Regions from separate parts of the Pinirhizobacter sp. genome, predicted to be linked through region 2. Evidence: predicted binding sites of a transcription regulator. Region 2 holds the regulator's gene; each other region holds the start of a gene.
The links. Region 2 encodes HrcA, which represses chaperone genes, less so after heat shock. Its sites were predicted from a motif close to TTNGCACTCNNNNNNNNNGAGTGCNAA; they were not measured.
Positions count from the first base shown of each region.

Region 1: the regulator HrcA is predicted to act here: its motif matches at 2,048-2,074, upstream of groES (co-chaperone GroES).
Region 3: the regulator HrcA is predicted to act here: its motif matches at 2,396-2,422, upstream of rpoH (RNA polymerase sigma factor RpoH).

Region 1 covers NZ_DASYDG010000027.1:52,357-56,396, reverse strand. The annotation lists gene groL (chaperonin GroEL) at 1-1,648, opposite strand, end outside; gene groES (co-chaperone GroES) at 1,706-1,999, opposite strand; gene VGM61_RS09790 (hypothetical protein) at 2,371-3,072, shown strand; gene VGM61_RS09785 (CS1 type fimbrial major subunit) at 3,084-3,569, shown strand; gene VGM61_RS09780 (TcfC E-set like domain-containing protein) at 3,662-4,040, shown strand, end outside.
Region 2 covers NZ_DASYDG010000003.1:1,846-5,885, reverse strand. The annotation lists gene grpE (nucleotide exchange factor GrpE) at 1-296, opposite strand, end outside; gene hrcA (heat-inducible transcriptional repressor HrcA) at 384-1,442, opposite strand; gene recN (DNA repair protein RecN) at 1,607-3,274, shown strand; gene VGM61_RS00680 (response regulator transcription factor) at 3,271-3,897, opposite strand; gene VGM61_RS00675 (MASE1 domain-containing sensor histidine kinase) at 3,957-4,040, shown strand, end outside.
Region 3 covers NZ_DASYDG010000009.1:11,994-16,033, forward strand. The annotation lists gene ftsX (permease-like cell division protein FtsX) at 1-658, shown strand, start outside; gene VGM61_RS02635 (response regulator) at 664-1,515, shown strand; gene ung (uracil-DNA glycosylase) at 1,512-2,219, shown strand; gene rpoH (RNA polymerase sigma factor RpoH) at 2,453-3,313, shown strand; gene VGM61_RS02650 (response regulator transcription factor) at 3,414-4,040, shown strand, end outside.

The sequences.
Region 1 (4,040 bases), on a different contig from region 2:
AGAAATCCATGCCGCCCATGCCGCCCATACCACCACCGTGGCCGCCAGCATGGCCACCGCCGTCGTCCTTCTTCGGCACTTCGGCAACGATCGCCTCGGTGGTGATGGCAAGGCCAGCTACCGATGCAGCGTGCTGCAGGGCGGTGCGGGTGACCTTGGTCGGGTCCAGGATGCCCATCACCAGCATGTCGCCGAACTCGCCGTTGGCAGCGTTGTAACCGAAGTTACCCGTGCCTTCCTTGACCTTGGCAACGATCACCGACGGCTCTTCGCCGGCATTGGCGACGATCGCACGCAGGGGCGCTTCGAGCGCGCGGCGGGTGATGGCGATACCCAGGTCCTGGTCGGTGTTGTCACCCTTCAGGTTTTCCACGGCCTTCAGCGCGCGGATCAGCGCAACGCCACCGCCGGCAACCACGCCTTCTTCCACCGCTGCGCGCGTGGCGTGCAGGGCGTCTTCGACGCGAGCCTTCTTTTCCTTCATCTCGATCTCGGTACCGGCACCGACCTTGATCACGGCAACACCGCCGGCGAGCTTGGCAACGCGCTCCTGCAGCTTCTCGCGGTCGTAATCGGAGGAGGTTTCCTCGATCTGTGCCTTGACCTGGCTGATACGCGACTGGATGCGCTCAGCTTCACCGGCACCGTCGATGATGGTGGTGTTTTCCTTGGTGATCACCACGCGCTTGGCGCGGCCCAGGTCGTTGATGGTGGCCTTCTCAAGCTGCAGGCCCACTTCTTCGGAGATCACCTGGCCATTGGTGAGAATGGCGATGTCTTCCAGGATGGCCTTGCGGCGGTCACCGAAGCCCGGCGCCTTGACGGCAGCGACCTTGACGATGCCACGGATGGTGTTGACCACCAGGGTTGCCAGGGCTTCGCCCTCGACTTCCTCGGCCACGATCAGCAGCGGCTTGCCGGCCTTGGCGACGGCCTCGAGCACGGGCAGCAGCTCGCGCACGTTCGACACTTTCTTGTCGTGGATCAGGATGTACGGGTCGTCCAGCTCAACCTGCTGGGAAGCCTGGTTGTTGATGAAGTACGGCGACAGGTAGCCGCGGTCGAACTGCATGCCTTCGACGACGTCGAGCTCGTTTTCCAGGCCCGAACCTTCTTCAACCGTGATCACGCCTTCCTTGCCGACCTTCTTCATCGCCGTGGCGATGATGTCGCCGATGTTGGCGTCGGAGTTGGCCGAGATGGTACCGACCTGGGCGATTTCCTTGTCGTCCACCGTGGGCTTGGAGAGCTTCTTCAGCTCGCCCACGGCGGCGATGACGGCCTTGTCGATGCCGCGCTTGAGATCCATCGGGTTGATGCCGGCGGCAACAGCCTTCAGGCCTTCCTGGATGAACGCCTGGGCCAGCACCGTAGCGGTGGTGGTGCCGTCACCGGCGACGTCGGAGGTCTTGGAGGCGGCTTCCTTGACGATCTGCGCGCCGAGGTTCTCGTACTTGTCGGAAAGTTCGATCTCCTTGGCCACGGACACGCCGTCCTTGGTGATCGTGGGGGCGCCGAAGCTCTTCTCGAGCACGACATTACGGCCCTTGGGACCCAGGGTGACCTTGACCGCGTTGGCCAGGGTGTTCACGCCTTTCAGGATGCGCGAGCGGGCGTCTTCGCCGAAGCGGACTTCTTTAGCTGCCATGGTATTTAAATCCTTGAATTAGAAATGATTTCGCGAGAATGCGGGAGAGGCGGGGAATCAGCCTTCGATCACCGCGACGATGTCGTCTTCCTTCAGGAAGACCAGCTCTTCGCCGTCGATCTTGATTTCCTGGCCGGCGTACTTGCCGAACAGAACGGTTTCGCCTTCCTTGACCGACATCGGGCGGACGTTGCCGTCTTCCAGGATGCGACCGGTGCCGGCGGCAATGACCTTGCCGCGGGTGGGCTTCTCGGTGGCGCTGTCAGGAATGACGATGCCGCCAGCGGACATGCGCTCTTCTTCGAGGCGCTTGACGATGACGCGGTCGTGCAACGGACGCAGCTTGCTCATGATTCACTCCACTAAGTGGTTGATGGTGAAAGAAATTGGTGTCGCCTGTTAGCACTTGCCATGGGCGAGTGCCAGAAGTTTAGCCGCAGTTCGTCCATCACGGAAGAACCTGGCCGCGGGTAGCTAATGGCGGCGGGTGGGCGTGGTTCAAGGGCCCTGACGCGATTTGGGCCGAATCTGACAGCTACCGTCAGACCCATTTGATCCGGCAAGCATAGATTGACGCGGTGACGGTACGGATCATTGCAACACCGGCCATTGGCCGACCCATGGTTGAATCCACCGTGCTCACGTCGCCTCCTAGCCACGCTGTTAACGGCTTCCCGCGCCGCCCTCACCTATCCGTGGCCAGTATCGGCGTGGCTTGCCTGATGGCCCTTGCCGCCGGTCCGGTTCATGCTGGCGCGGAAATCTTTGTGGGGGCGATGCACCACTACATCACACCCAAGCGAGCCACCGCCGCCAAGCAGATCTACAATAGTGGCAGCGCCACCGCTTTCGTGCGCGTCGACGTCATGGAAATGGATGTTCAGGGCAAACCGCTGGCCAGCGGGCCCACCGAGGGCATCCTGCGTGATGGCCTGCTCGCCAGCCCCTCACGGCTGATCATTCCCGCCGGCGGCTCACAATCGGTGCGCATGATCGCCATGGGCGACCGCTCCCGCGAACGGTACTTCCGCGTGCGCTTCGTCCCCGTGCCGCCGGTCCGAGAACACGGGTTCGCGGTGACGGCCGCTGAAGAGGAGGCCTTCAAGGCGGAAGCCACCACGTCGATCAACGTGCTCGTGGGCTATGGGGTGCGCGTGGTCGCCGCGCCTGCGCAGGCGCGCTTTGACACTCGTATTGACGAGGCCGCCCATACCGTCACCAACGCTGGCGACAGCACGATCTTCCTGCGTGATCACTATGCATGCAGGGGTCCGAAGCAATGCGAATCCCCCGTCATCGATCGGATTGCCCCGGGCGCAAGCCTGCATCTGGCCGGCGAGGATCTGACTCATCGCTTCGTGTTGCAAGAAGGCGATGGCGAGCGTCCTGTCGCGATCCCCGTCAATCAATTCCCCCACCGCTGAAGGAACCAGCAATGAAGAACCATCTCGTGGCCGCGTGCATCGTGGCCATCCTGTCCACGACCGGCGCAAATGCCGCGCCTGTCCGGCAAACCATCGACGTGTCCGTCACCGTCCCTGCCGAGACGTTTTACGTCAAGCCGCAATTGGGCTGGCCGCAATCGCCGATCCAGATCGCATACGACCCGGTCGCCAAATCGTTCGATACCTACAAACTGGCCCTGCAGGTGAAGAACACCGTCAAGAACGTCACCGCTGAACTGGCCTTCGACCCAGTACTGACCGAGGACAACTCGGCTCAGACGCTTGCCCTGGCTGTATCGATCGGCGGCAAGAAACTCGACCAGACGCCCGTTCCCATCCACACGAAGGACCCGAACGAAAAGGTATACCAACTGGAGATCACCTCCGACGTCAAGGCGCCGAAGGTGGGCAACTACCTGGGTAGCGTGTCACTGGTTTTTGACGAAGTGGATCCCCCCGTACCTGAAAAGCCGTAATTCGGCTGGGCATCGCTTAATGGCACTTTTTTTTGCCGCCCACCCGCCGCAGTGGACCATGCGGCGGCCTTCCCCGTCAGGACGACAAAGCCATGCGTTACTTGCGTTATCTGCCAGCGATGATCGGCGCGGCGCTGGCGCCCGTGCACGCAGCAGCGCCTTCTTCCCTGGCGGAGTTCAGCCTGATGGAACAAAGCCAGGCCATCCCCCCAGACTTCCGGGACCATTTTTTCAACGTGCCGCTGGCGACACGGGTGGTGGCGGACGGCACGTACCTGGGTGAGGCCATGGTGGTCATGACATCCGACGAAAAAGTTCAACTCCTGCATTTCAGCGACACAAACGACAGCACGGCAGGAAGCGAGCAGCGTGAACTCATCCGCCGGGCGCTCGATGCGCCCGTTGCCGTAGCGCGCTGCGGTACCTCACGCTGTAATGGCGACTTTCGCATCGTCGCCTTCGATGCATCCA
Region 2 (4,040 bases):
TCTTCGGTCTCGATCGCCAGGCCCCGGTCCAGCCCGTCGAACACGGGCAGCAGGTCGGCCAGGATCTTCTCGTTGGCGAAGCGGCGGGCCTGGTCGAGGTCCCGCTGCAGCCGGCGCCGCTGGTTTTCGATCTCGGCCCGCTCACGAAGGACGATCTCGCGCATTTGCGCCAGTTCGCCTTCGGCCTGGACCAGGCGGATGGTGAGCGCCTCGATCTCGGCGTTGCGCTGGTCGCCGCCGGTGGCCGCGCTGTCTTCCGGCGCCGGGTTCGGCGCGTGCGGGTCGGTGTTTTGCATGCTGACTCCAAATGTCGACGTAAAAAACCACGGGCAATACCACCCGGGTATGAACATTCGCGGTAAAAAAACCGCCTCCCGCGGCGGTTATGAGGCCGTCGCCGCCCGATTCAAGGCATCGGAGAGCAAACTGGCCGTTGCCTGGACCACGGGAATGACGCGCTCATAGGCCATACGGGTGGGGCCGATGACGCCTACAGCGCCCAGTACCCGGCCCTGAGCCCCGTAGGAGGCGGTGACCACGCTGCAACCGTCGAGAGCCGAAAAGCCTGACTCTTCGCCGATGAAAAGTCGTACACCAGGCGCCTTGGCGCATACCTCCATCAGTTGCAGGAGGTCGCGTTTCTGCTGGAAGGCGTCGAAAAGGTCGCGCAGGCGCTCCATGTCGGCCAGTTCCGAATACCCCATGAGGTTGGTCTGGCCGGTCACCAGTACATCGGCCGCCCCTTCCGGCGCGAAGGAGGCCGCCGCCAGCTCCACGGTGCTGGAAAGCAACCGGTTCAGTTCACTGCTGGCCGCGCGCAGCTCACCCAGCAGGAAACTGCGGATGTCGTCGATGCGAAAGCCGGCGAACTGATGATTGAGGTAACGGGCGGCTTCCTCGAGCTGGCCCGGCGAGAGCGGCTGGGTGAGCTGGACAATGCGGTTCTGCACGTGGTTGTCGGAAAACTGCAGGATCACCAGCACCCGCTCGTCGGGCAATGCCACGAAATCGATGTGGCGCAGCGGGAAATCGGCCTGCCTTGGCACGCTGACCACGCCGGCGAAATGGGTCATTGCCGATAGAAGGTTCGATACGTTGCCCAGGAGATCGCGGGTGGTGGTCTGCTGAGGCGGCAGCTGCCGTTGCAGGATCACCATCTCCTCGCGTGGCAGCGGCTTCAGTTCGATCAGGCTGTCGACGAACAGGCGCAGGCCGCGCGGCGTGGGAACGCGGCCGGCGGAGGTATGCGGCGAGGACACCAGCCCTGCTTCTTCCAGGTCCGCCATGATGTTGCGGATGGTGGCCGGGCTCACTTCCAGGCCCGACGACCGCGAAAGGGTGCGTGAGCCTACCGGTTCCCCATCCACCAGATACTGGGCGATCAGCGTCCGGAGCAGCCGGCGCGCCCGCGCATCGAGTTCGGTACCTTCAGGCGGGATGATGGACACGGCGTTGGCGGTTATCTGGCATCGGAGGGATGAATCAGCTGACTGCGCATCAATAAGGCCGAAGCGAAAGACTTGCAATAGGCCTGGGCATTGTCGCATTCCGTGCGACGGGAAGGCAGCTACAATCGGCGCAACCCCCACGGCCGTGCCCCTCGCCCATGCTGACATCGCTCTACGTTCGCCAGTTTGCCGTGGTCGAGGAAGCGGAAATCGCCTTCGGGCCGGGGCTTACCGTGGTCAGCGGCGAGACGGGCGCAGGCAAGTCCCTGCTGGTGGATGCACTGATGTTGCTGGCCGGAGGGCGTGCCGACAGCGGCATGATCCGCGCCGGCAGCGACCGCGCCGAGCTATCGGCCGAGTTCGACCTGGCCGCCCTGCCCGCGGCCCTCGCCTGGCTGCGCCAGGAAGAACTCGACGATGGCGAAAGCTGCCAGCTGCGCCGGGTGATCCGCGACGGCAGTTCGCGGGCATGGATCAACGGCCGGCCGGCAAGCCTGGCCCAACTATCGGAACTTGCCACCCAGGTGGTGGAGATCCACGGCCAGCACGAGCACCAGGCGCTGCTCTCGCGCAGCCACCAGCTCGCCCTGCTCGACGCCTACGCCGGCAACGAAGGGCTCCTGGCCGATGTGACGGCCACTGCCGGTGCCTGGCGCGAGGCCGGTGCACGCATCAGGAAGCTCTCCGGTGGCGACGACCGCGAACATCGCATCGAGATGCTCGGCCACGAGACGGCCGAGCTTGAGCGATGGGCGCTGGATCCTGCAGCCTTCGAAGAACTCGAAGCCAGCCATCGCCGCCTGGCCAACGCCGGGCGGCTGGCCGAAGGCGCTTCGGCCGTGGTCGAGTTGATCGACGGCGAGAGCGAACTGGCGATCGGCCGCGCCCTGCTGCGCGCGCAACTGGAATTGCAACGCCTGGCGGAGATCGACCCCCGCCTGGCGCCGCAGGTGGAACTGGTCGACAACGCGCAGATCCAGCTCGGCGAAGCCGTCGATGCCCTGGGACGCTACGCCCAGGACGTCGAACTCGACCCCGAGCGCTTCGCCGAAAGCGAGCAGCAGCTTTCGCGCCTGCACGAACTCTCCCGCCGTTACCGCCTGCCGATGGCCGAACTCGGTGCCAAGGCCCTGGAACTGCGCGAGGAACTCACCGCGCTTGAAGGCGCGGGCGAGGTGCTGGAAAACCTCGGGCACGAACGCGACAGGCACCTGGCCGCCTGGACCGCCGCTGCCGCATCTCTATCGAAGGCACGCCGGGCCGCGGCCACCCGGCTGGGCGAGGAAGTCACCACGCTCATGGCCGGGCTGGGCATGGCCGGTGGCGTGCTGCGCATCGACCTCAGCGACGAAAGCGGCGCGGATCCCGATCCACAAGGCCGTGAGCGCTGCGAGTTCCTCGTCAGTGCCAATCCCGGCCAGCCGCCCCGTGCCCTGCGCAAGGTGGCTTCGGGCGGCGAGCTCGCACGCATCAGCCTTGCCATCGAGGTAGCCACCCTGGGCAACGACACCATCGGCTGCATGGTTTTCGACGAAGTGGACACCGGCATCGGCGGCGCCGTGGCCGAAGTGGTCGGCCAGAAACTTCGCGCGCTGGGCGAGCGTTGCCAGGTGCTCTGCGTCACCCACCTGCCTCAGGTGGCAGCTCAGGGCCATGCACACCTGCGCGTGTCCAAGGCCACGGATGGAACGTCCACGCGCACCGAAGTCGAGGCGCTGGACACCGCAGGCCGCCGCGAAGAACTCTCGCGCATGCTTGGCGGCGTTGAGATCACCAAACAGACCCGTGCCCATGCCAAGCAGATGCTCGACAGCGTCAAGGGCTAGCCGGTAAGGCCGCGCTCGCTGGCCATGCGGTAGAGGTCAAGTTCCGATCCCGCTCCGAGCTTGTTCATCACGCTGGCGCGGTGGATATATACCGTTTTCTGGCCGATCCCCAGGGCCGCGGCCACTTGCTTGGGCGCCCTGCCCGACGCCAGCAGCAGGAATACTTCGCGCTCGCGGGCGGTCAGGCGATTGATCGGATCGAGTGTTTCCGGCGCCCGTCCGGCGCGCTTTTCCTTCAGGTCAGAGCTTAGGTATTCCTCGCCACGCAACACCGCGCGCATGCCCGCCACCAGTTCTTCGGGCGCCACGCCCTTGGTGACATAGCCCGACGCACCACGGCGCAGGGCCTCCGAAACGTAGGGCTCGCCATCGTGCATGCTCAGTACCACGATGCGCGTGTCAGGCGCCACGCTGCGCAGGTGCTCGATCAGCGGCAGGCCACTGCCGTCAGGCAGGGAAAGATCAACCGCGACGAGGTCCGGGCGGTGCAGGGCTACCGCCTCCACGGCTTCATCGGCGTTGCGGCACTCGGCGATGACGTCGAGGTCCGCCTCCATGTCGATGAGGCGCTTGAACCCTTCGCGCACGATGGCGTGGTCATCGACCAGGACGATGCTGTACATGTCTGTACTTTACGCAGGTTCTCCTGCCGACGCGAATATCCTCAAGTAAGATCGCCACCATGCGCGCGAATCGATCCTGGGCCAGCTCCGGCCCCTTCCTTGGCCTGGTCTACTTCCTTGCCTGGGTGGCGTTGTGGCCCGGC
Region 3 (4,040 bases), on a different contig from region 2:
GCGCGAGCGCCGGGACATCGGTGCCGTCGAGGTGGTCACCCCCAAGGAAGGCCTGGATGAAATGGCCCGTGCCCAGGGCTTTGCCGGCGCCATCGCCGACCTCGACAACAACCCGCTGCCCTACGTATTGAAGGTGCACCCGAAAACCGGCCTCACCGCCGACGAGGTGGCCAGGATGGTGCAGGAACTGCGCGACATGGGCGGGGTGGACATGGTCCAGGACAATGGCGGCTGGCGCGCCCGCCTGGATGCCATGGTGAACGTGGGTACGCGCGCGGTCACCGTACTCGCCCTGCTGCTGGGCATCGCCGCCCTCCTGGTGGTGGGAAATACCATCCGGGTCGACATCCAGGGGCGTGCGGCCGAGATCAGCGTGCTGCTGTTGATCGGGGCAAGCCGGCCGTTCATCCGCCGGCCTTACCTTTACGCCGGGCTCTGGTACGGCCTGTTTGCCGGCATCCTGGCCGTAGCGCTGGCGCTGGCCCTGCAGGCGGCCCTGGCCGGCCCCGTGGCGCGCCTTGCCGATGCCTACGGCGGCAGCATGGATTTTGGCGGCTTGCCGACATGGTTGTTGCTTGTTGTACCGTTACTATCGTCTTTCCTCGGCTGGCTGGGCGCGCGCCTGGTGGCCGCCCGGCAACTGCGAAAGGCACCTTAGCCGTGATGACCGCCGCCAACGATGCCAATGCCAGCCAGCACGTAACGCCGCCGCGCGTGTTGATCGTCGACGGTTCACGCGTGGTGCGGCAGCTGATCACCCGGGTGCTTTCGGCCGAACTTCCCGGTGTGGAGGTCGTCGCCTGTGGCAGCGGCGCTGAAGCGCAGGAACACCTTTCCCGTGGCGTGGTGGATTTCATCACCGTCGCCCTTCGCCTGCCCGATATGGACGGCCTGGAACTGGCGCGGATCGTTCGCGAAACAGCGCCGCAGATCTACGTACCCATCGTGGTGGTGTCCGGTGATGTCGAGCAACGCCTGCAGCGCCGGGAGCTTGGCGAGTTCATCACCGACTACTTCGACAAGGCACTGGGGTTCAGCGCCCTGGCCGAATTCATCAAGGGCTACGTCAAGCCCGAGGGTGGCGCCGAAGGCGAGGTGCTGTACGTCGAAGATAGCCGCGTGGTGGCCCTGGCCACGCGCCGCATGATGGAAAAATACGGCCTTACCGTGCATCACGTGATCAGCGTGGAAGACGCCCTGGCCCGGCTCGACACCGCCCGCGTACAGGGCAAGCTGGGTTGCGACATCGTACTCACCGATGTCAGCCTGAAGGGTGAGCTCACCGGGGCGGATCTGCTAAGCCGCATCCGTGGCGAGTTCGGTTACGGCAAGGGCCAGCTGCCGGTGCTGGTGATGACGGGCGATGAAAATGCCCAGAACCAGTCCGCGCTGTTGCGCGGCGGCGCGAACGACCTCGTCGTCAAGCCCATCGAGGAAAAGCGCCTGATCACCAAGCTGCTGTTCCAGCTGCGGGTGGCGTTGCACCTGCGCGAGCGGCTCACCACCGCGGCATGAGCGGCGAGCGCGTGAAGCTTGAGCCTTCGTGGAAGGCTCGCATCGGTGACTATCTCGAGCGGCCGGACATGCAGGCGCTGTCGGCATTCCTGCGTGCGGAGAAACAGGCGGGCAAGGTGATCTATCCGCCCGGCCCGGATATTTTCGCCGCCTTCGACCACACAGCGTTCGACAACGTACGCGTGGTCATCCTGGGGCAGGATCCTTACCACGGCCCGAACCAGGCGCACGGGCTTTGTTTTTCCGTGCGCCCCGGTGTGCGGATTCCCCCGTCGCTGCAGAACATCTTCAAGGAGATCCAGCGCGACCTGGGTATCGCGCCGCCGGATCATGGTTGCCTGACGCCGTGGGCCGACCGTGGTGTGTTGCAGCTCAATGCGGTGCTCACCGTGGAGCAGGGCAACGCCAATGCGCACCAGGGCAAGGGCTGGGAAGGGTTCACCGATGCGGCGATCGATGCCCTGAATCGAGAGCGCGAGGGCATTGTGTTCATGCTCTGGGGCTCATATGCACAGCGAAAGGGGCAGCTGATCGACACGGACAGGCACCGGGTACTGAAGTCGGTGCACCCTTCGCCGTTGTCGGCGCACCGGGGTTTCCTGGGTTGCGGGCATTTTTCCGCGGCCAATGCCTACCTGGAACAGCACGGCAAGGCCCCGGTCGACTGGTCCCTGCCGGCCAAGGCCTCGTTGGAAGCCCAGTAGCGCCGGCTTCCCGAGGTGGCCCGCCAGGGGGCCTCCGCCCCCGCAGCCCAGGTTTCATGCGGTTTTCCGCCCCCTGCTGAAAGACATTCCCCTCTGGCCGGGTCTTCCACTGGACACCGGCAACCAATTTCTGTACTATTGCGTACAGATAAGGGGCCGGGGAACGAAAGACGGCCTTAGCACTCCAACCCCTGGAGTGCTAAATTTCTACGAATTATCTTGGAGGTCAGTTCATGTCTACAGCCTTGGTCACCAGGAACTACCCGGTACCCAGCCTTACGGGCAGCCTGGATTCCTATATCTCGGCCGTACACCGCATCCCCGTCCTTACCCTGGACGAGGAGCAGTCGCTTGCCCGTAAATTCACCGAACAAGCCGACCTGGAAGCCGCCCGCCAGATGGTGATGTCGCACCTGCGTTTCGTGGTGCACGTTGCCCGCGGCTACAACGGTTACGGCTTGCAGCTTTCCGACCTCATCCAGGAAGGCAACATCGGCCTGATGAAGGCGGTCAAGCGTTTCGACCCGAACCAGGGCGTGCGTCTGGTCAGCTTTGCCGTGCACTGGATCCGTGCCGAAATGCACGAATTCATCCTGCGCAACTGGCGCATCGTCAAGGTGGCCACCACCAAGGCGCAGCGCAAGCTGTTCTTCAACCTGCGCAAAAGCAAGAAGCGCCTGGGCTGGATGAACGCCGAGGAAGTGCGCGTAGTGGCGAAGGATCTTGGCGTACCCGAGGCAACCGTGCGCGAGATGGAATCGCGACTGTCCGGCCGTGACATCGGTTTTGAAGCCCCGGCCGACGCGGACGACGACGACAAGCCGGCACCGGCGGCTTTCCTCATCGACGAGGGTGCCGACCCGTACGACAACGTCGCCGATGCTGACGCCAGCGACAACCAGATGGGGGCGCTTTCTTCAGCGCTCGCCCGCCTGGATGACCGCTCGCGCGACATCATCCAGCGTCGCTGGCTGCGTGAAGACGACAAAGCCACGCTGCAGGATCTTGCGGACGAATATGGTGTTTCGGCCGAACGCATCCGCCAGATCGAGGCCAACGCCATGAAGAAAATGCGTGGCGCCATCGCGGCCTAAGCCAACCAAACGTGGTTATGATGACGGCGGCCCCCCTGGGGCCGTTCGTCGTTTGGGCGGGGGAGCCCGGCGAATTATTCCCGCACCGGAGATCAGTCGGATGCAGCGAGCATTGGTCATCGAGGACGACGCGGTTACCGCGAACGAGATCGTCGCCGAGCTCGACCTTCATGGCTTGTCCGCCGAGTGGGTCGCCAACGGCGAGGACGGCCTGGACCGCGCCAGCAGCGCGGACTACGACATCATCACGCTGGACCGCATGCTGCCGGGCATGGATGGCATCGACGTGGTGGCGGCCCTGCGCAACCGCGGCGTTGACACCCCGGTACTGATGATCAGCGCACTGAGCGACGTGGATGAACGCGTGCGCGGCCTGCGCGCTGGCGGCGATGATTACCTCACCAAGCCCTTCGCGCCGGACGAAATGACCGCACGGGTGGAAGTGTTGCTGCGACGGCGCCAACCGCAGGCGCGCAGCGTGCTGCGAGTGGCGGACCTCGAATTGGACCTCGTTACCCATGCAGCGAACCGCGCCGGCCAGGAACTGCCGCTTCAGCCTACCGAATACCGCCTGCTCGAATTCCTCATGCGTCATGCCGGCCAGGTGCTGACGCGCACGATGATCTTCGAGCACGTATGGGGTTTTCATTTCGATCCAGGCACCAACGTGATCGATGTGCACATCGGCCGGCTGCGCCGGAAGATCGACCAGCCTGGGCAGTCGTCC